2 regions of the Pelotomaculum sp. FP genome follow, and region 1 is predicted to be linked to the other one. Evidence: predicted binding sites of a transcription regulator. Region 1 holds the regulator's gene; the other holds the start of a gene.
What was found. Region 1 encodes HrcA, which represses chaperone genes, less so after heat shock. Its sites were predicted from a motif close to TGTTAGCACTCNNNNNNNNNGAGTGCTAACA; they were not measured.
Positions count from the first base shown of each region.

Region 2: groES (co-chaperone GroES) is a predicted target of HrcA. The motif match lies at 2,339-2,369, and genes of this name have one in related genera.

Region 1 is NZ_QFGB01000030.1:39,025-49,923, forward strand. It holds gene Psfp_RS12680 (hypothetical protein) at 286-705, shown strand; gene lepA (translation elongation factor 4) at 777-2,585, shown strand; gene Psfp_RS12690 (hypothetical protein) at 2,970-3,188, shown strand; gene hemW (radical SAM family heme chaperone HemW) at 3,299-4,435, shown strand; gene hrcA (heat-inducible transcriptional repressor HrcA) at 4,594-5,640, shown strand; gene Psfp_RS12705 (TCP-1/cpn60 chaperonin family protein) at 5,654-7,225, shown strand; gene grpE (nucleotide exchange factor GrpE) at 7,234-7,848, shown strand; gene dnaK (molecular chaperone DnaK) at 7,883-9,724, shown strand; gene dnaJ (molecular chaperone DnaJ) at 9,856-10,899, shown strand, end outside.
Region 2 is NZ_QFGB01000085.1:3,643-12,671, reverse strand. It holds partial or broken gene Psfp_RS19840 (S-layer homology domain-containing protein) at 1-732, shown strand, start outside; gene moaC (cyclic pyranopterin monophosphate synthase MoaC) at 948-1,442, shown strand; gene Psfp_RS19830 (MogA/MoaB family molybdenum cofactor biosynthesis protein) at 1,622-2,110, shown strand; gene groES (co-chaperone GroES) at 2,402-2,686, shown strand; gene groL (chaperonin GroEL) at 2,711-4,351, shown strand; gene Psfp_RS19810 (FlxA-like family protein) at 4,812-5,114, shown strand; gene Psfp_RS19805 (hypothetical protein) at 5,274-5,507, opposite strand; gene Psfp_RS19800 (methylated-DNA--[protein]-cysteine S-methyltransferase) at 5,597-6,130, shown strand; gene Psfp_RS19795 (cation diffusion facilitator family transporter) at 6,342-7,331, shown strand; gene Psfp_RS19790 (stalk domain-containing protein) at 7,333-8,625, opposite strand; tRNA gene Psfp_RS19785 (tRNA-Thr) at 8,822-8,896, shown strand; gene Psfp_RS21900 (hypothetical protein) at 8,948-9,029, shown strand, end outside.

The DNA.
Region 1 (10,899 bases):
TTAAGGTAAAGCATTTTGGGTTGGGCGTAGGGCGTAGGTCGTAAGGCGTAAAATTTGACGGGGGACGTGAGACGTTAGTCGTTAGACGTGGGTCTGCGTGATATTCTCAAGGGTTTAACAACGACCAATAGAAAATCAGGATAAGCTACGGCCTACGCCTTACGCCCTGCGACGCTAACCATACTATCCCAAACAGCGTATAGTTGCCGGTCTTTTTTACCCATAATATTAAGGAAGGAATAAGTATCTGTAAATTAAAAGTGACACTATTGCGGGAGCAGACTTGTGAATGGGTTTAAATATCTGGCGGGTACAGCTGTATGTATGGTTGCTGTGCTGCTCGGCTTTATCGTTGTTCTGGGGCAGTTTAACTTGATGGTTTACCCGGCTCGTATCGCTGCTTTCAGCTTCAATGCAGGTGAAAAGGGGATTTGCCGGATTGAATTCCTGGGGGAAAAAGCCCAACTGCCAATGCCGGATCTTGAGCTGTGGAACAAGTGGGAGACGCAAAGCCGTCAAGTCCTCATGGAGAACGCATACCAGGCTCTGGAGAGGGGGGGTAGGGTAGCCATGCAGGCTTGGGACGCCAGGATTAAGGACTTGGCCCTGGAAAGCAAATTTGCACAGCTTCTGAACACTTTTGAGACAGGCGTGCAGATTCCCTTGAAGGAGCAGCTGCAAAGGTGCAGGGGTGACGGGCGTTAGGAATTGATACGCTTGTATTGGGGTGTTATAATTATATAGTTGTTTTAGGAAGCAAGGAGGAACACCCCAAAATGGAGTGGGAGAAGGATAGAATCCGTAATTTTTGTATTATTGCTCATATCGACCATGGCAAATCAACCCTGGCGGACAGGCTTCTGGAGTATACCGGCGCCTTGAGCAGCCGTGAAATGACTGAGCAAGTGCTGGACAAGATGGACCTGGAGCGCGAGCGTGGCATTACGATTAAAATGCAGGCCGTACGCCTTAAATACAAGGCCGGAGATGGTCATGAATATCAACTGAACCTGATTGACACTCCGGGCCATGTAGATTTCTCCTACGAGGTGTCGCGCAGTCTGGCTGCTTGCGAGGGAGCGCTGCTGGTAGTTGACGCCGCCCAGGGGATAGAAGCGCAGACTTTGGCCAACGTCTACCTGGCGCTTGAGCACAACCTCGAAATAATAACAGTAATCAATAAAATCGACTTACCCAGCGCCGAGCCGGAAAGGGTCAAACAGGAAATTGAGGACATCATCGGCTTGGACACCTCGGAGGCCATCATGGCTTCGGCCAAAAGCGGTATCGGAATTGAAGAAATCCTGGAACAGATTGTGACCAAGATCCCGCCGCCCGGTGGTCAGGAGCAGGCGCCCTTGCGGGCGCTTATCTTTGATTCGCACTATGACCCCTATAAGGGCGTCATAGCCTATGTGAGAGTTGTTGACGGTACGGTTGCAAACGGGACGCAGGTTAAGATGGTAGCCACCGGCAAGGAATTTGAGGTCAACGAGGTCGGTATATTTAGGCCGGCGCCTGTCTCCATTGGTGAGTTGCGTTCGGGCGAAGTTGGTTTTATCGCCGCAAGCATTAAAAACGTCAAGGACTGCCAGGTGGGAGACACTGTGACCGACGCTAAACGCCCGGCCCCGGTATCTTTACCGGGCTACCGCAAGGTTACACCGATGGTCTATTGCGGCCTCTATCCGGTTGATACCGTTGACTATGAAAATTTGAGAGATGCCCTGGAAAAACTCAGGCTTAACGATGCCTCTCTGATTTATGAACCCGAAACCTCGGAGGCGCTTGGTTTTGGCTTCCGTTGCGGTTTTCTGGGTTTACTGCACATGGAAATTGTGCAGGAGCGGCTCGAGCGTGAGTATAACTTAAGTCTAATTACAACGGCTCCCAACGTCGTGTACCGGGTGACCACCACGGCTGATACCGTGGTTGAAATAGAAAATCCCAGCAAGCTCCCGCCGATTGGCAATCTTGTTTTTATTGAAGAGCCCTTTGTCAGGGCCTTAATCATGGCGCCTAAAGATTATGTCGGTCCGGTGATGGAACTGTGCCAGGAGCGGCGCGGGATCTTTGTCAACATGGAATATATCAGCATCAGCCGGGTGATGCTTACCTACGATCTGCCGCTCAGCGAAATTATCTATGATTTTTTTGACCAGTTGAAGTCTCGCTCCAGGGGGTATGCTTCCCTTGACTACGAGTTGGCCGGCTATAAACAGTCTGATCTGGTCAAGCTTGATATTATGATTGCCGGGGAAGTCCTGGACGCTCTTTCGATTATCGTGCACCGGGACAAAGCCTATCACCGGGGGCGTAGCTTTGTTGAAAAACTGCGTGGTCTAATCCCCCGCCAGCTCTTTGAAATACCGATTCAGGCTTCAATCGGCAGCAGGATCATTGCCAGGGAGACGGTAAAGGCGGTACGTAAGGATGTGCTGGCCAAATGCTACGGTGGTGACATCACCCGCAAGCGCAAGCTGCTGGAAAAGCAAAAAGAAGGGAAAAAGCGGATGAAGCAGGTGGGCAGCGTAGAAATCCCGCAAGAAGCCTTCATGGCCGTCTTAAGTGTGGGAGACAAGTAATATGGAAAAATTCCTTTTTCACTCTAAGCTACATCAACACAAGCGCAGAGAAGTATTACCAAAAATGCGGGTGCAAATTCATTGGCACAAATTCCCCAAAGAAATACAGCAAAATTCCCTTAGACTGCTTCACAGTGCAAGGGCGATTGAAACCGCACCCGCATAAAACAATCTGACGCGAATAAAACCTTAATATACAATGCACATATTATCATGCTTTTCTCTTGGGCCTTTTAAACCCTTGAGAATACCATGCAAACCCACGTCTCACGTCCAATTTTTACGCCCTACGCCTTACGCCCTACGACATTTACTACAGTGCGCGGTGCGAATTTATTCAAACTTAGCTGCCTTTAACTACCGTAACTAGGGAGGAATCATTTTATGAGCTGCTACCTTCGACATCTGAAGCCGGTTCTGGGTGAACTGGGTATTGAGCCAAAAACTAAGGAAGAGCGCAAGCAAATAGATTTGGCCATAAGGTCGATAGTTGGCAAGAGCAACACCGACAGGTGCGGTGAGGTGTGGCAGGAGGTTAAAGTCCGGCTTCAGGACGATGTGAAAAAGCGCTCGTTGTTAGATGCGCTGAAGAATCTGGCCTGATTGGAAAAACCGGGTTATTTCACTTTTGTTGCATACGAAATGCTCACCCACATTCTTTTGGGCGGCTTCTTAGTAAGCCGGGCTTTATTTTCACGGTAAGGGGGCGGAGCATGGCAATAGGTCTGTATATTCATGTGCCTTTTTGCCTTAAAAAGTGTCGTTACTGCGATTTCATCTCTTACCCCTACAGCCGGACAGCGGCAAAGGACTACTTGGCAGCTCTGATCAGAGAAATCCAGCTATACGGATCTTTCCTGGACGAAGTTGAGAAAGAAACAGCCAGCCTTTTTATCGGGGGTGGCACGCCCACCTGCTTGCCCATGGGAGACCTGAGGGAGATCCTTGGATGTATAAGGTCAATTTTTCGCCTGACACCGGATTGTGAGATTACGGTTGAGGCCAATCCGGGTACTATTGATGCCGGAGGTCTTTACGAATTAAGGCGGACAGGGGTAAACCGCCTCAGTATCGGGGTGCAGTCCCTGGCAGACGGTTTACTAAAGACGCTTGGCCGTGTCCACAACGCCGCGCAGGCGGGCGCCGCGGTGCGGCTGGCCAGGCAGGCGGGTTTTGACAACATTAATATCGATTTGATTTACGGTATACCGGGCCAGACCCTCGCGGTTTGGCAGGAAACGCTCGACCGGACAGTAGCTTTTGAACCGGAGCATGTTGCAGCTTACGGCTTGCAACTGGAGGAGGGAACTCCTCTGGAGCGTTCAGTTGCCATTGGTGATATGAGGGCTTGTCCGGAAGAACTGGAACTATCCATGTACCACACCGCCATAATTTCACTAAAAAAGAGCGGTTATCATCACTACGAAATCTCCAATTTTGCCAGGCCCGGGCGCGAGTGTGTTCACAACCTGGTTTACTGGCTAAACCTGCCCTTCCTGGGGCTGGGACCGGCTGCGCACTCCTGTTTCCGGGGGGAACGTTTTGCCAACGAACGCGAGCCGGAAAAGTACCGGTCCAGGCTCCGGCGGGGAGAACTCAGGGTTGCTGACAGGGAAACCCTTACCGTGGAAACTGAAATGTCGGAGACCATGTTCCTGGGTTTGAGGCTTTTGCAGGGGGTTAGCCTCGCGGCCTTCCGGCAGCGTTTTGGCCGGCGCTTGGAGGATGTCTACCGGTCTGAAATTAAGAGGCTTACAAAGGACGGGCTTACTGAGATTGACGGGGATTATTTAAGGCTGACCGAAAGGGGGCTTCCCCTGGCCAACCGGGTATTCCTGGAATTTGTGTGATTTCAGCGGGAAGGCGTGTTAAACGACCGGGTTATATGAATTATTGAATGCTTTTACGCTATATTCCTTGACAAGTGGATGGAGTTGGTGCTATTTTTTATTTAGCGGGTTTTTAGCACTCAGTAGGTTAGAGTGCTAACAAAAGGGGGGGGTAATGCATGAAAATGGATGACCGCAAGCAAAAGGTGCTTCTGGCCATCGTTCACGATTATATTGCTACCGCTGAACCCGTTGGTTCCCGCACCATAGCTAAAAAGTTCAGGCTTGGCGTCAGCCCTGCCACCATTCGTAACGAAATGGCTGATTTAGAAGAGCAGGGTTATATTGAACAACCTCATACTTCCGCGGGGCGAGTGCCCTCCGAGCAGGGCTACCGCTACTACGTGGACTATTTGATGCAAAAGCACGACTTATCAGCGGAAGAGGAAGATCTAATTCGCAGTGAGTTTGACATCAAGGTGAAAGATATCGGCCAGGTTATACAGAAAACGGGCCAACTTCTCTCACAACTCACCCATTATACCGCCATGGTGCTTACCCCAAGCATTGGTACCAGCCGGTTTAAGCATATCCAGCTGGTTTCGATGAACCCTACCCAGGCCATGGTTGTGGTGGTAATGGACAACGGAACTCTGCACCACAGATTGATTGATATTCCTGAAAGCATCAGCACTGATGACATGGAAACCATATCCCGGATTTTAAACGCCAAGCTGCGGGGCCTTACCAATGAAAACATCAAGCTTACTTTGGTAAAGGAAATTTATTTTGAACTGGCCAGGCACAAACATATTCTCGACCTTGCCATGGAGCTGTTAGAGGACAGTCTAACCATGAAATCCGAGGATAAAATTTACCTGGGTGGGGTATTTAATATGTTAAACCAACCAGAATTCCACAACGTGGAAAAGGTTAAAACCCTGCTCAGCATCCTGGAGCAAGAAAAGCTTCTTTACGGGTTAATGACCGGTGAGGAGCAGGATGTGGGCGTTACCGTGCGCATTGGCGGTGAGATAAAGAACAAGAAAATCAAGGAGTGCAGCATGGTCACAGCCGCCTACTCGGTAGCGGGCCGGAAGATGGGCTCCATGGGAGTGCTGGGGCCGACCAGGATGGAGTATGCCAAAGTAATCAGTGTAGTTGATTTTATGACGAAGAACCTTTCACAAGCTCTGGAGCGCATGATGAAGGGCATGGGAAAGTGAGGGGGTACCGTATTTGAGCTTGAAAAAGGAAGCGACTCAAGGGGCCGAGGTGGACGAGAGACTGGCCGCTTTGCTGACCAATTCCAACGCCATCCGGGCTATAACCAGCGCCGTCGAGGGGACTTTGGGTCCCAAAGGACTGGACACGATGCTGGTTGATAAATTCGGCGAGGTCGTGATTACCAACGACGGGGTTACCATCCTGACCTTGATGGAGGCCAACCACCCTGCTGCCAGAATGCTCATCAACATAGCCAAGGCACAGCAGGAGGAAGTCGGCGACGGGACAACCACGGCTACGGTGATGGCCGGCGCCCTGGTCGGCTTCGGAGTGGAGCAGGTTATAAAGGGAGTCCCTGTCGCGCGAGTCATTGAGGGGATGCGCGTGGGGCTAAAGAAGGCGCTGGCAGTGATGGAGAGTCAGGCTCAACAGATCAACGGGCTGCATGACCAGTTTGTGCGCCAGGTGGCGCTCGTTTCGGGCCGCGGCCACGAGGACATTGCCGACCTGGTGAAGCAGGCTGCGGTGTTGATTGGGGAGGAGAAGCTAAAGGACAGTTCTTTTAAGTTTTCAGATACTGTTGTAGCTGAAGAGGGCGCTTTAAACCAGGTTTTCATGGGCGTAATTATTAATAAGGAGCGGATGAACCGCCAGATGCCCGGGGAACTGGGTGAGGTCAAGGTCTTGATTATCGACGACGCCTTGGAGCCGGAGGAAATTGATGACGAAGCCCTCGGGACCGAGTCCGGGTTTGCGCGTTACCTGCAGCTGCAGGCCGAATTCAAGGAAAACGTCCAAAAAATTACCAGCCTGGGAGTGGAACTGGTACTGGCCGACCGCGGCGTAAACGATGCGGCTGAGGAGATTTTAACGGATGCAGGCGTTATGGTGGTCCAGCGGGTGGCCAACAAGGAACTGCGTAAGGCCGCCGAACATACGGGAGCCAGGATGATCAAGCGGACCGGGCTGAAAAGAACTACAGAGGAACTCCTAAAATACCTTGGATTCGCAGACCGGGTCTATAACGACGAAAAACTTGAACAGGTCTGGGTCCAGGGAGGAAGAGGCAAGCCGATGGCCACTGTGCTGGTAGGCGCCGCTACTTCCGAGGTGGTTGGCGAGCGTGAGCGTATCGCCAAGGATGCGTCTGCCTCCGTGCAGTCGGCGGTCAGGGGCGGGGTGGTGCCTGGCGGCGGCTCGCTGGAACTTGCGGTAGCCCGCGAGGTGGAAAAAGTGCGGGAAGGTATCCGCGGCATGGCTGCGTACGGGGTGGACTGTGTGGTGGAGGCGCTCAAGCGTCCTATGTCCCAGATTATCGCCAATGCTGGTTTCAATCCCCTGGAAAAACTGGGGGATGTGATTGCCGCACAAGTTGAAACAGGAAAAAATTCTCTGGCCGTCGACTGTGACAGCGGGCAGGTAGCCGACATGCTGGAAATGGGTATTGTCGATCCGGCCGAAGTAAAAATATACGCGCTTAAGGCCGCCGGTGAGGTAGCCGAAGCAATCTTAAGAATCGATACTATAATTAAGAAACGGGAAGAAGACTTAAAGCCAAAAGATTCCAGCTTATCTGGTCTGTGAGGTGAACAATGTTGGTAAAAGATGAAAAGAAAGAGAAAGATGTTCAGGAAATTTCCGACGAGGGAAAAGAGCAAAGTGTTATGGAGAAAAATCTCACAACAAGCGCGGTAGAGGATAACGGGCCCCAGGAAGCGGAAGGGGTTCCTGCTGAGGGCAGTGATCCGGCCGAACTGCAAAGGTTATTGGCCGAACAGACGACACGGGCACAAGATTATTATGACCGGCTGCTTCGTTTGCAGGCCGACTTTGAAAATTTTCGGCGTCGCACCAGGCAGGAAAAGGATGATTACTATAAATATGCCTCTGAGCAGCTGGTGGTCGCTCTCCTGCCGGTGCTTGACAACTTCGGTCTGGCTTTGGCGGCGGAGGGTGACTCGATAGAGGGCTTTAAAGCTGGGGTGGAGATGATTTATAAGCAGCTGTTGGATGTGCTGGCAACCGAAGGTGTCACCCCCATCCAGGCAGTTGGGGAGCCTTTTGATCCTACCAGGCACGAGGCGGTGGCCCAGGACGATTCCGGTGAGCACCCTGCCAATACAGTTGTTGAAGAGTTCCGCCGGGGTTATTCCCTGAGAGAAAAAGTAATCCGGCCGTCCATGGTTAAAGTTGCTGTAGCTTTATAATAATTTGGAAACAGATTCTAGGAGGTAGAATACAATGTCTAAGGTTATCGGAATAGACCTGGGTACCACCAACTCCTGCGTTGCTGTAATGGAAGGCGGCGAAGCGGTTGTTATTCCCAACGCGGAAGGCGCCAGGACCACCCCTTCCGTAGTGGGATTTTCAAAAACCGGTGAAAGGCTGGTCGGGCAGGTAGCTAAAAGGCAGGCTGTCAGCAACCCGGATCGCACTATCAGTTCGATTAAACGCTACATGGGCACCGATCATAAAGAAAATATTGACGGCAAGAATTACACGCCACAAGAAATATCCGCTATGATTTTGCAGAAACTTAAGGCCGACGCGGAAGCCTACCTGGGTGGAAAGGTGGATAAGGCGGTTATCACGGTGCCGGCCTATTTCAGTGACTCACAACGCCAGGCCACCAAGGACGCCGGTAAAATAGCGGGCTTGGAAGTTTTGCGTATTATCAATGAGCCTACCGCGGCAGCCCTGGCCTACGGGCTGGATAAGGAAGACGAACAGACTATTTTGGTTTTCGACCTGGGCGGCGGCACCTTCGATGTATCTATCCTTGAACTGGGAGACGGAGTCTTTGAAGTTAAAGCTACCAGCGGCAACAACCGCCTTGGTGGAGATGACTTTGACCAGAGGGTAATCGACTACCTTGCGGCCGAGTTTAAAAAAGATACAGGGATTGATCTGCGCAACGACAGAATGGCCATGCAGCGCCTCAAGGAAGCTGCCGAAAAAGCAAAGATAGAGCTTTCCGGGGTAGCCACCAGCAATATCAACCTGCCGTTTATCTCTGCGGACGCCAGCGGGCCGAAGCACTTAGACATAACTCTTTCCAGAGCCAAGTTTGAGGAAATGACGGCAGACCTGGTTGAAAAGACCATGGGGCCGACCCGCCAGGCTCTTTCAGACGCCGGGCTGCAGCCCAAGGATATCCACAAAATCTTGCTGGTTGGCGGCTCAACCAGGATTCCCGCCGTCCAGGAAGCCATCCGTAAGTTCCTGGGCAAGGAAGCGCACAAGGGCATCAACCCGGACGAGTGTGTTGCCGTTGGCGCGGCGATCCAGGCCGGGGTCCTGGCCGGTGAGGTTAAAGATGTGCTGTTGCTTGATGTGACTCCGCTGTCCCTGGGCATTGAGACCCTGGGTGGTGTTTCTACCAGGTTGATTGAGCGCAACACCACCATTCCAACCTCAAAAAGCCAGATCTTTTCCACTGCCGCGGATGGCCAGACCACTGTGGAAATCCACGTGCTGCAGGGCGAGCGCTCGATGGCTGCGGACAACAAGACGCTGGGTCGCTTTACCCTGACCGGTATTCCACCCGCTCCCAGGGGAGTGCCGCAAATTGAGGTCAAATTTGACATCGACGTCAACGGTATCGTCAATGTCTCGGCCAAGGACATGGGCACCGGCAAGGAACAAAGCATGACCATCACTGCTTCTACCAAACTCAACGACCAGGAAATCAATAATATGGTCAAAGAGGCAGAAATACATGCCGCCGAGGATGCCAGGCGCAAGGAAGAGATCGATACCCGCAACCAGGCCGACAGCATGGTTTACCAGGCGGAAAAATCCATCAAGGACTTCAAGGATAAGGCCGACGCGGCTTCTATTGAAAAGCTGCAGAAGGCTGCCGATGACCTCAAAGAAGCGCTTAAAGGCAATAATATTGATGACATCAAGGCTAAGCTGGAAGCGCTGACCGGGCCGCTGTACGAACTGACCTCGGCCATGTATCAAAAAACCGGACAGCCGGGGGGTGACGGCGCAGCCGGTGGAGGTCAGGAAGGCACAGCCGCCCAGGAGCCTAAAGATAATGTTGTTGACGCTGACTTCGAAGTAAAAGAGGATAAATAAACCCCCTAAAAATATTGTCTCATTTATGGTAGAATGGATTTGCATTTCAAACTAATAAACCCGAAAGTAACCTTTGTTAAGGGGAATTACGGTTCCCCTTTCCTTTGTTGTAGTTAGAAGAGGTGGTGCAGATGGCAAAACGAGATTATTACGAGGTCCTGGGCGTATCCAAAAATGCGTCTGCGGATGAGATTAAAAAAGCATACCGCAAGCTGGCGCGCCAGCATCACCCCGATGCCAATCCCGGTAATAAGGAAGAAGCCGAGGCCAAATTCAAGGAAATCAGTGAGGCCTATGTTGTTTTAAGCGACCCGGAAAAAAGGGCCGGCTATGACCGTTTTGGCCATGCCGGGGCTGACGGACAGGGCTTTGGTGGTTTTGAGGGCTTTGGTGATTTTGGCGGTCTCGGGGACATTTTTGAGATGTTCTTCGGTGGTGGCGGCGGCAGGCGGCGTAGCGGCCCCGAAAGGGGCAACGACATCAGGGCTGACCTGGAGCTGAACTTGAAAGAGGCTGCCTTCGGGCTCGAGCGTGAAATCAAGGTGCCCCGCACCGAGACCTGCGGCACCTGCGGTGGAAATGGCGCGGCCCCCGGCAGTAAGCCCAAGACCTGCCTGGCCTGCGCCGGCACCGGACAGATGCAGTTTACCCAGAGTACTCCTTTTGGACGTATTGTCCAGTCCCGTACCTGTGACCGCTGCCGCGGCACCGGCAAGATTGTTGACAAGCCATGCCCGACCTGCCGTGGAGAGGGCCAGGTCCGCAAGACCCGGAGCATCAAAGTCAAGGTGCCGCCCGGGGTGGATAACGGATCGCGGCTGCGTCTGTCCGGTGAAGGTGAAGCCGGGGCAAAGGGCGGGCCGCCCGGTGACCTCTATGTCTACATCCATGTCAAGCCCCATCGTGTTTTCAAGCGGGAAGGCGATGACCTGATCTGCGAAGTCCCTGTTTCTTTTACCCAGGCAGCCCTGGGCGACGAGTTGGAGGTCCCTACCCTGGAAGGGAATGAAAGGCTTAAAATACCGGAGGGAACCCAGTCGGGCACTGTTTTCCGGATTAAGGGCAAGGGCGTTCCGCACGTCAACGGCTATGGACGCGGTGACCAGCATGTGCTGGTCAAAGTGGTGACGCCAGGCAAGCTGACCGAGAAGCAAAAAGAATTATTGAGGGAATTT
Region 2 (9,029 bases), on a different contig from region 1:
GTTCGTCTGGAACTTAACAGCCGGAATTACGTGACGGACATTGAGGTCCTTGATTCCAACAAGAGTGATCTTGAGGGTGAAATCAGGGATTTGGATACTACAGGCACCTACGGGATAACCATACGCAACAGCGATGGAGACAAGTTTACCTATAAGGTGGTCGAAGATGTCGATGTGAACAAGGGAAGCAGGCAGCTTGACTTTGATGAACTTGAAACAGGGGATGAGGTCAGATTGGAGTTGGATAGTGACGACTGGGTGGATGAGATCGAGGTCTTAGACAGTGACCAATCAACTGAGGAAGGTGTAATATCCGGACTCAGGACCGGGAGTAGCCCGCGCTTATCGCTTACAAACAGTGACGGCGACGAGGAGCGCTACGAGATCTCCGATGATGTCGATTGCTCTAAAGAGGGTGACTCAATTGACCTGGAGGAGATTGTCATCGGCAGTGAAGCGGAGATAGAAATAGAAGATGATGAGGTTGTAACAATTGAAATCACCGATGACGAAGATATTACCATTGAGGGAGAAATCATCGACGTGCGGGTTAGCAGCGAAAGGATTCAAATTGAACAAAGCAGCGGAAATCAATTCACTTATTACCTGGAAGACGGAGCCATACTGAGAGACAGCGACGGTGACAGCATTGATCTTGAAGATGTAGAAGAAGGCTGGGATGTGGAACTGCGTCTGAGAGACGGCCAAATCTATAGGCTGACCGAACTTTGAGTTGTTACCTGCATCAATCAAAATGTTAAACCGGTTAGTCAAGCAGCAGGTCACTCCTGGGAGCGGTCTGCTGCTATTTTTAAGATGTATTTCCGACATTTTTCGGAGGATATTTTGCTTTACAGGAGAAATACTACTGGGTGGCAAATTATACCCAAAAATGGGCTGCGGGTCTAATAGAGCAGGTAAGCCTGTGGAGATGGAGGAGCAATATTATGAGCGAATTAACACACCTGGATGAGCAAGGTCAGGCCAGGATGGTGGAGGTGGGAGGCAAGGCGGTCACCCACAGGGAAGCGGTTGCCCGTGGCGAGGTCGCCATGCGTAAAGAGACACTCGAATTAATTATGGGGGGCAAGGCGCCAAAGGGAGAGGTCTTTGGGGTGGCCAGAATTGCCGGGATTATGGCTGCCAAAAAAACATCTGCCCTGATACCCCTCTGTCATCCCCTGATGATAAGCGGGGTTGACGTTTATTTTCGACCCAATTATGACCGCAACACAGTTGAAATCGAAGCCAGGGTGCGGGTAACCGGACAGACCGGGGTGGAGATGGAGGCGCTGACTGCAGTGAGCGTGGCGGCGCTGGCTATATACGACATGTGTAAGGCTGCCGACCGTGAGATGGTCATCGGGGCGGTCAGGCTGGTCCATAAAAGCGGCGGTAAAAGCGGCACCTTTGAGCGTAAGGGTGAGGCTGAATGGAGCTAGAACATTTACTATTTACTCCCGGGCAGGCAGAGTATAATCTACCGTGCCCGGTTTAGGGGCTGTTCCGCGGTGCAAGTACGGTTGAAATCGCGCGCATATTGCTCAGGTTTCTAGAAATGTTGCCCTTCGATAAGGCATTTGTAGCTATCCTGATATGATAACAATTTGGAGGGTGAAAGATGTACAAAATTGGGATTATTACGGTTAGTGATAAAGGCTCCCGTGGCGAGCGGGTGGATGAGAGCGGTCCGGCCATCCGTGAAATGGTTGGAATACTGGGCAATGTCGTTAGTTATAAAATACTGCCGGACGACATTGACACCCTAAAAGAGGCGATGGTCAACATGTCCGACCGGGAGAAGGTAGAACTGATCCTGACTACCGGCGGCACGGGGTTAAGCCAGCGGGACAATACACCTGAAGCCACCCTGGCCGTGATCGAGCGCGAGGTGCCGGGTTTACCCGAGGCCATGCGGGCGGAGAGCATGAAGAAGACCAACCGCGCCATGCTGACCAGGGCAGTGGCGGGGGTACGCAAAAACACCCTGATTATCAACCTGCCCGGCAGCGTCAAAGGGGTGCGCGAATGTCTGGAGGTCATCCTGCCGGCGCTGCCCCATGCCTTGGAAATCTTGACCGGCCGCGGCGGTGAGTGCGGTGTAGGTTAGTACTACTGGTAAGAAAATTTTGGGTTGCCCTGTATAGAATGGTTATTGCCGTGGAAAAATATTTCTAGACAGGTAAAAAATATTAGTTAAATTGGGATAATAATGAGATAGAAGTAGGAAATGAAAGCTATTATCCGCTAAGTGCCTTTTTTTGCCCTAAAAGAGGAAAATTATGCGGTGATTTTATTTGCTTTTGATTTTCTTATTCTATATTATATTTACTGTAGATATTAGCACTCGTCTAGATCGAGTGCTAACAATACAGGAAGCAACCATAAGGAGGGGTATATGTTGATCAGACCATTAGGCGAACGGGTAGTTGTAAAAGCAACACCCACCGAGGAAAGGACCAAAAGCGGCATCGTCCTTCCGGACACCGCAAAAGAAAAGCCCCAGGAAGGTGAAGTCATAGCGGTAGGTAGCGGCAGGCTTTTAGAAACTGGCCAGAGGGTGCCCATCGACCTGAAGGTCGGGGATAGAATCCTTTTCTCCAAGTACGCCGGCAACGAAGTGAAAATCGATGACGTTGAATATCTGATCATGCGTGAAGCCGACATCCTCGGCGTAATAGAGTAAGGATTATATAAGGAGGTAAATGAATTGGCTAAAGAGATTATCTTTCGGGAAGAAGCCAGGCGCGCTCTTGAAAAAGGCGTCAACGCTCTGGCCGATGCGGTAAAAATTACCCTTGGCCCCAAAGGCCGCAATGTGGTTCTTGATAAGAAATTCGGTTCTCCGATGATCGTTAACGACGGTGTAACCATTGCGAGAGAAATTGAACTTCCCGATCCGTTTGAAAATATGGGCGCTCAGTTGGTGAAAGAAGTTGCCACCAAGACCAACGATGTGGCCGGAGACGGCACCACTACCGCCTGTGTTCTGGCGCAGGCACTTGTGCACGAGGGTTTACGCAACGTAACAGCCGGCGCCAACCCGATGATCATCAAGCGCGGTATTGAAAAAGCGGTTGAAAAGACCGTTGCTACTATTAAAAACTCGGCCAAGCCTATTGAGAGCAAGGCAGCCATTGCCCAGGTAGCTACGGTTTCCGCCAACGACGAAGTAATCGGGAGCCTCATTGCCGACGCCATGGAAAAGGTGGGCAAAGACGGTGTCATTACTGTAGAGGAGTCCAAGGGCACCACTACCAACCTGGAAATCGTCGAGGGGATGAACTTCGACCGGGGCTACATATCCCCATATATGATTACCGATACTGAAAAAATGGAAGCCATCTTAGACGATCCTTACATCCTGATCACGGATAAGAAGATCTCCGCGGTTGCCGACCTTCTGCCGGTTCTGGAAAAAATCGTCCAGTCAGGCAGGCCTTCACTGATTATTGCCGAAGACATTGAAGGTGAAGCCCTGGCCACCCTGGTCCTGAACAAGCTGCGCGGCACCATCCAGTGCGTGGCGGTTAAGGCGCCTGGTTTTGGCGACAGGCGCAAGGCTATGCTGGAAGACATCGCTATCCTGACCGGTGGTACCGTTATTACCGAGGAACTGGGCCTGAAATTGGACAAGGCTACCATTGACCAACTGGGCCGGGCTTCCAAGGTCAGAATCAAGAAGGAAGAGACCATCATCGTCAACGGAGCCGGCAGCGCTGATGCTATCACCAAGCGGGTAACCCAGATTAAAAGCCAAATTGAGGATTCCACCTCTGAATTTGACAAGGAGAAGCTGCAGGAGCGCCTGGCCAAACTGGCCGGCGGAGTGGCGGTGGTACAGGTCGGAGCCGCTACTGAGACCGAAATGAAAGATAAGAAGCTGCGCATCGAGGATGCCTTAAACGCCACCCGGGCTGCTGTCGAAGAGGGTATCGTACCGGGCGGTGGTGTAGCTTTCATTCCCGCGATTAAGGCGCTTGATGAAATAACCACGGACAGCTTTGATGAAAAGACCGGTGTTGACATTGTCCGCCGGGCTTTGGAAGAACCCCTGCGCCAGATTGCCGGCAACGCCGGTCTGGAAGGTTCGGTTATAGTTGACAAAGTGAAGAATTCTCCCGCAGGTGTGGGTTTCAACGCCCTGCTTGGCGAATTTGTCAATATGATCGACTCAGGTATCGTGGATCCTGCCAAGGTTACCCGGTCAGCATTGCAGAACGCGGCCAGCATCGCGGCAATGATCCTGACCACGGAAACCCTGGTAGCCGACAAGCCGGAAAAGGATAAAGACCCCATGGGCGGCATGGGTGGAATGGGCGGCATGGGCGGAATGGGCGGCATGATGTAACTTAGAGCCTTAAGCCTTTATAAATAAAGGGGCCGAATGCTCGGCCCCTTGCTATGATCACCAAATGATCACGGCGTGCAAAATTGATACTCAGAGGTTTCTCATTAGCTCACTGAACTCTTGGGAAGCCTCTTTCTTTTTAGTGTTGGTCGCGTGTAGATAAACATTTTTTGTCGCGGCATCATCCGTATGCCCAAGACGTTCCATTATCTCTGGGGGCACAACCCGGCTTCTGCAAAAAGGGGAGGTGTGTGGTTAACGAATGGAACGAGAGGCATCCCTCGATCTTGTGAGCGGGAGTTACTTCAAAGCAGCCTTTTTCAAGCGTTTTCAGTTTTCTTTAAGGTTTGTGGAGGCGTTCAGGGTGTTAAGATTTAAATACTTTGCGCCGAGTAAATAATTGAAAGCATAACGTTAGCTAGTTCTAACCATTAAACACAGTAAGGGAGGTGATATTAGCGTGAACATATCATCAGTTTCGTCTTCATCATCAAGTAGCAATTATTCGGCTGTGGATAATACTGATCAACTAGCAAGGCTTCAGCAACAAAAGGAAAGACTTGAGCAGCAATTGCAGGAAGTCAACCAAAGTAAAGAGGACGAAAAAATAAAACAGCAAAAAGTACAACTGCTACAAATGAAAATACAGCAGATTGAGACACAAATTCAGCAAGTAAAAGAAGCAAAAAGCAACAAATGTCAAAATTCAATGCCGGTAACCGCTTCGGCAAATACAAGCTCTATTGTTGATACTCTGGTTTAACGGCCAGGCCCCGCTCTTTGGAGCGGGGCTTTTTGGTTCTTCAAAGATACATTTTAGTCCTTACGTAAACTTACATTATCGGAAAGTATTTTTTAGAATGGGTATGCGGTATCAACTCAAGGCATGTTTATTCATTAACTAAAATTTGTTATGATAGGATCATGCAGGGATATCCACACCCCGCTGGATTTTTCGCCAGTGATAGAGGTAGAACGGGAGTGATACCACCACCAGCGCCAGGCTGTTGATGAATCTCCTGATTCGTTGATAACGCCAGGCGGCTTCCTGGTTTTGTTTTTCCTCCTGGAGCTGCTTTTCAAATTCCTCTTGAGTTAGGTTGGGATATTTCTGCTGCATGTCACTGAGACGAATCTTGGTATCATAGTATCCCATACCTTTTGTTAATATTATACGGCTTTGGAGGAGGTGTACAAGGGGCCTTTTAAGAGTGTTTTATCATGCTCAATGGAGGTGTGAGCTTCTTGCGTATTTCACTATTTTCAACACCCCCTGGCTGGATCGCGACGGCCTGGTCCAGGATCGGGCTGCAAGCGTTGGCGCTGCCGCAGCCGGGCCCCGGGGAAGCTATGGCAGCGCTGGCCCGTGAGCTGAACAAGTGCCTGTCCAACCTGCCTGAGCCCTCTTTCCCGCAATCTCCGGCGGCAGCCCTGGAAGATGAACTGCTCCGGTATTTTGCAGGTGAAAAAGTCGCATTTAGCACGATCATAGACTTTTCCGGGTACACTCCTTTTCAAAAGCGGGTCCTTGAGCTGGTAAGGTCTATCCCTGCCGGTGAGGTGCGTACCTACGGGCAGGTGGCACTGCAGGCCGGTTTGCCCAAGGGCGCCAGGGCGGTCGGTGGAGTGATGCGCGCCAACCGTACTCCCCTGGTAATCCCCTGCCACCGGGTACTGGCCGCAGGAGGGAAATTGGGTGGGTTCGGCGGGGGACTCGACATGAAAAGATATCTGTTGAAACTTGAGGGATACAACCCTGAAAACACACAGAACGCTTAAAAAATGCAGGTGCGAATTCATTCGCACCTGCATACCCTGGCCTGCACTACATAGTAAGATATTTTAACATACTAATTCATCATACCTCGCGATGTTTTCATTTTCTGCATGATGTCGCTTGCGGTACACTTGTCGAAATTTCTCTACCTTGCTAATATATAAGCAGGGTTTGCAGTAATCCTTAATTTAGGACATATAGCCTAACCCACAAGTGAATGCTTGTGGGTTTTATGGCAAGGGGGATATTATTACGGGACACAACAGTGAATCGGCAGTCCGGGCGGCCCTGATTGCCAACGGGGTTATCGCGGCGATGAAGCTGGTAGCGGCTGTTTTAAGCGGCAGCGCCTCCATGATGGCCGAGTTTAAACATTCGCTGGGAGACTGGGCCAACGGCTTTTTCTTGTTAATCGGGGTTAAACAGGCCAAGCGCCCGGGCAATGAACGGTACCAGTTCGGCCACGGCAAGAGGGTCTTCTTCTGGGGCTTTATCGCCAGCTTAGGTATGCTCTTTATCGGTGGGGCGCTCTCGATTTACGGCGGCATAGTGAAGATTATTCATCCGGAGCCCTTGGAACGTCTCAGTGTAAGCCTTGTGGTTATAGGACTGAGCATTCTCTTTGAGTGCTACTCCTGCTTCATGGCCATTAAGGCCATCCTCGCTGAGACGGAAGAACAAACGCAAGGCTTGAGGATGCTGGCCAGGGTAATCCCGTCACTTAAAAAAGCCACTCCTTCGACCCGCTTTATTTTCCTGGAGGACACAGCGGCGCTATTGGGGCTTTTCATCGCCGGGACCGCAATCCTGCTGGCCCACTATACCGGAGACATCGTTTTTGACGGGGCTGCTTCCATTTTGATCGGTATGTTATTATTCTTTATCGGTATTGGAACAGCCAGGGAGAATGCTGCCGCTATTTTAGGCGAGTCGGCAGATCCCGGTTTGATCAATGACATAGGCAACCTGGTCATGAGCATCCCGGGTGTGGTTGACGTCCACAATGTCAGGTCCATGTGTGTGGGTCCGAACAGCTACCTTCTGGAAATGGTGGTTGAGGCCTATGAACAAACCATGCTTAACGAATGTGACAGCATCGGCTCATCTGTAAATAAGGCGATTAAGGACAAGTACAGGGAGATTGCCTACACCCATATTGCAGTTATCTCCGACGATAAAAAACGGCAGTGGCGCCGGGAATAGTTCAGGCCGCGGCCGGAATTGGCCTTGAACCAGTGGGCCTGAAAAAAGATGTCGGAGCTGTGATAGTGGAGATATTGAGCACGCGCGAGCTGTCATTTACTTCCGTAATAAAGCCGAAGATATCCGAAAGAAATCTCAAACTAATGTATGCAGTGCCACGAACAATCTGAATTCCACTTGGTTCGTGCGCGATGGCTCCATTAACCAGGGCCGGGGAACCGTTTTCAGGGATTTGCACTCGTTTATCCCGCATCATGACATCCACGGTACGGGCCGGGTCGTTCCACTTGACGATGCCCCCGGCGGCAGTACAGACCGGACGTATAGGGACCAGCAGGTTCTTCCCGTCGCTCAGGGTGGGTTGGGACTCGGGCAAATGTATAGCTCTACCGTCTATATTTACTGTCATTTGGCGCCTGGTTAGCCGGCCAGCCCAGGGGTCGGCCGGGGACTGCAGCGACAGGACGCCATTTTCAGTGTCTTGAAGTAGTTCCGCTCCCAGAAAGAGCTTAAAAAAATAATCCGGGACAAAAGTTGTGTCTTCTAACAAGAAGGGCGCATCCTCTGTTGAGTACACGCTGTTGTTCACGCTAACCTGCCGGCTGCCGAGGGCGAGTGATACTTCCCGGTCAATATTTGCCAGCTCCAAGGTATTGCAGGATTCGTCCCAAAACATGCGGTAGCCAAGGGCCTGGGCAGCCGGCCGTACCGGCAGCCAGGTTTTGCTTCCGTCCCATATCGGTCCGAGGTGCGGCGCGAAATCAGGCTCCTCGCCGTTTATCAGCACCTTGCTGAATACCTTCCAACTGTTCAGGTCTTCGTTGCTATTAATTATTTCTACATCAGATCCAACGGGAACCCTATCGTACAGCCAGAGGATATCCTTGTTGTACATCCTGATACAGCCGGCAGATGCGTAGGTCCCAATGGAATAGGGATTGTTGGTGCCGTGTACCCCATAACTTGAGCCCCCGGTGCCGAGCGCATTCAACCCCAGCCAGCGGGGCCCCAGCGGGTTTTCGGGAATACCGCCCGGAATAGTGGGACCTCCATCGGGGTTTCGCCAGGAAGGGTAGATTAGTTTGACAACGACCTGCCAATCCCCTTCCGGGGTATATTGGGGCAGACGACCTGTAGCCACAGGAAACACATCCACCAGGTAGCCATTTTCGTAAAAAGCCAGCTGGTTGGTTCCCTTGTTTATAACCAACCGGCAGCCTGCCTGAGCTGACTGCTGGAACAGCAGCAATATAGACAATATGAAAAATATCGACCTTGCAGCTGGCCTGATCATGAACAACACCCCCTGGCTGATCTGGCTAAAAAATACCTATGACCTAACGGGGGCTTCCAGAATAGAAATTATTATGTAACTTTTTGCCACAAAACGATTATGAGTTGATAATCCGGCTTATGCCAGGGAGGACAAGGCCTGCATTGACTTTTGAGTCCTGTTGAGGTACAATAAATTTTGCTTGTAATTGAATTATGCCGATGTGGCTCAGGGGTAGAGCAGCTCACTCGTAATGAGCAGGTCGTCGGTTCGAATCCGACCATCGGCTCCAGAAAAAGCTTGACACCGCAAGGATTTGCGGTGAAAAAGATACATTGACACTATGAGCGAGGATGACGCGCGGATTGTTCTCACCTTTTTCAAAAGGTTTATCTATCCCCAAGGCGACCCGCTGATGCCAGAAG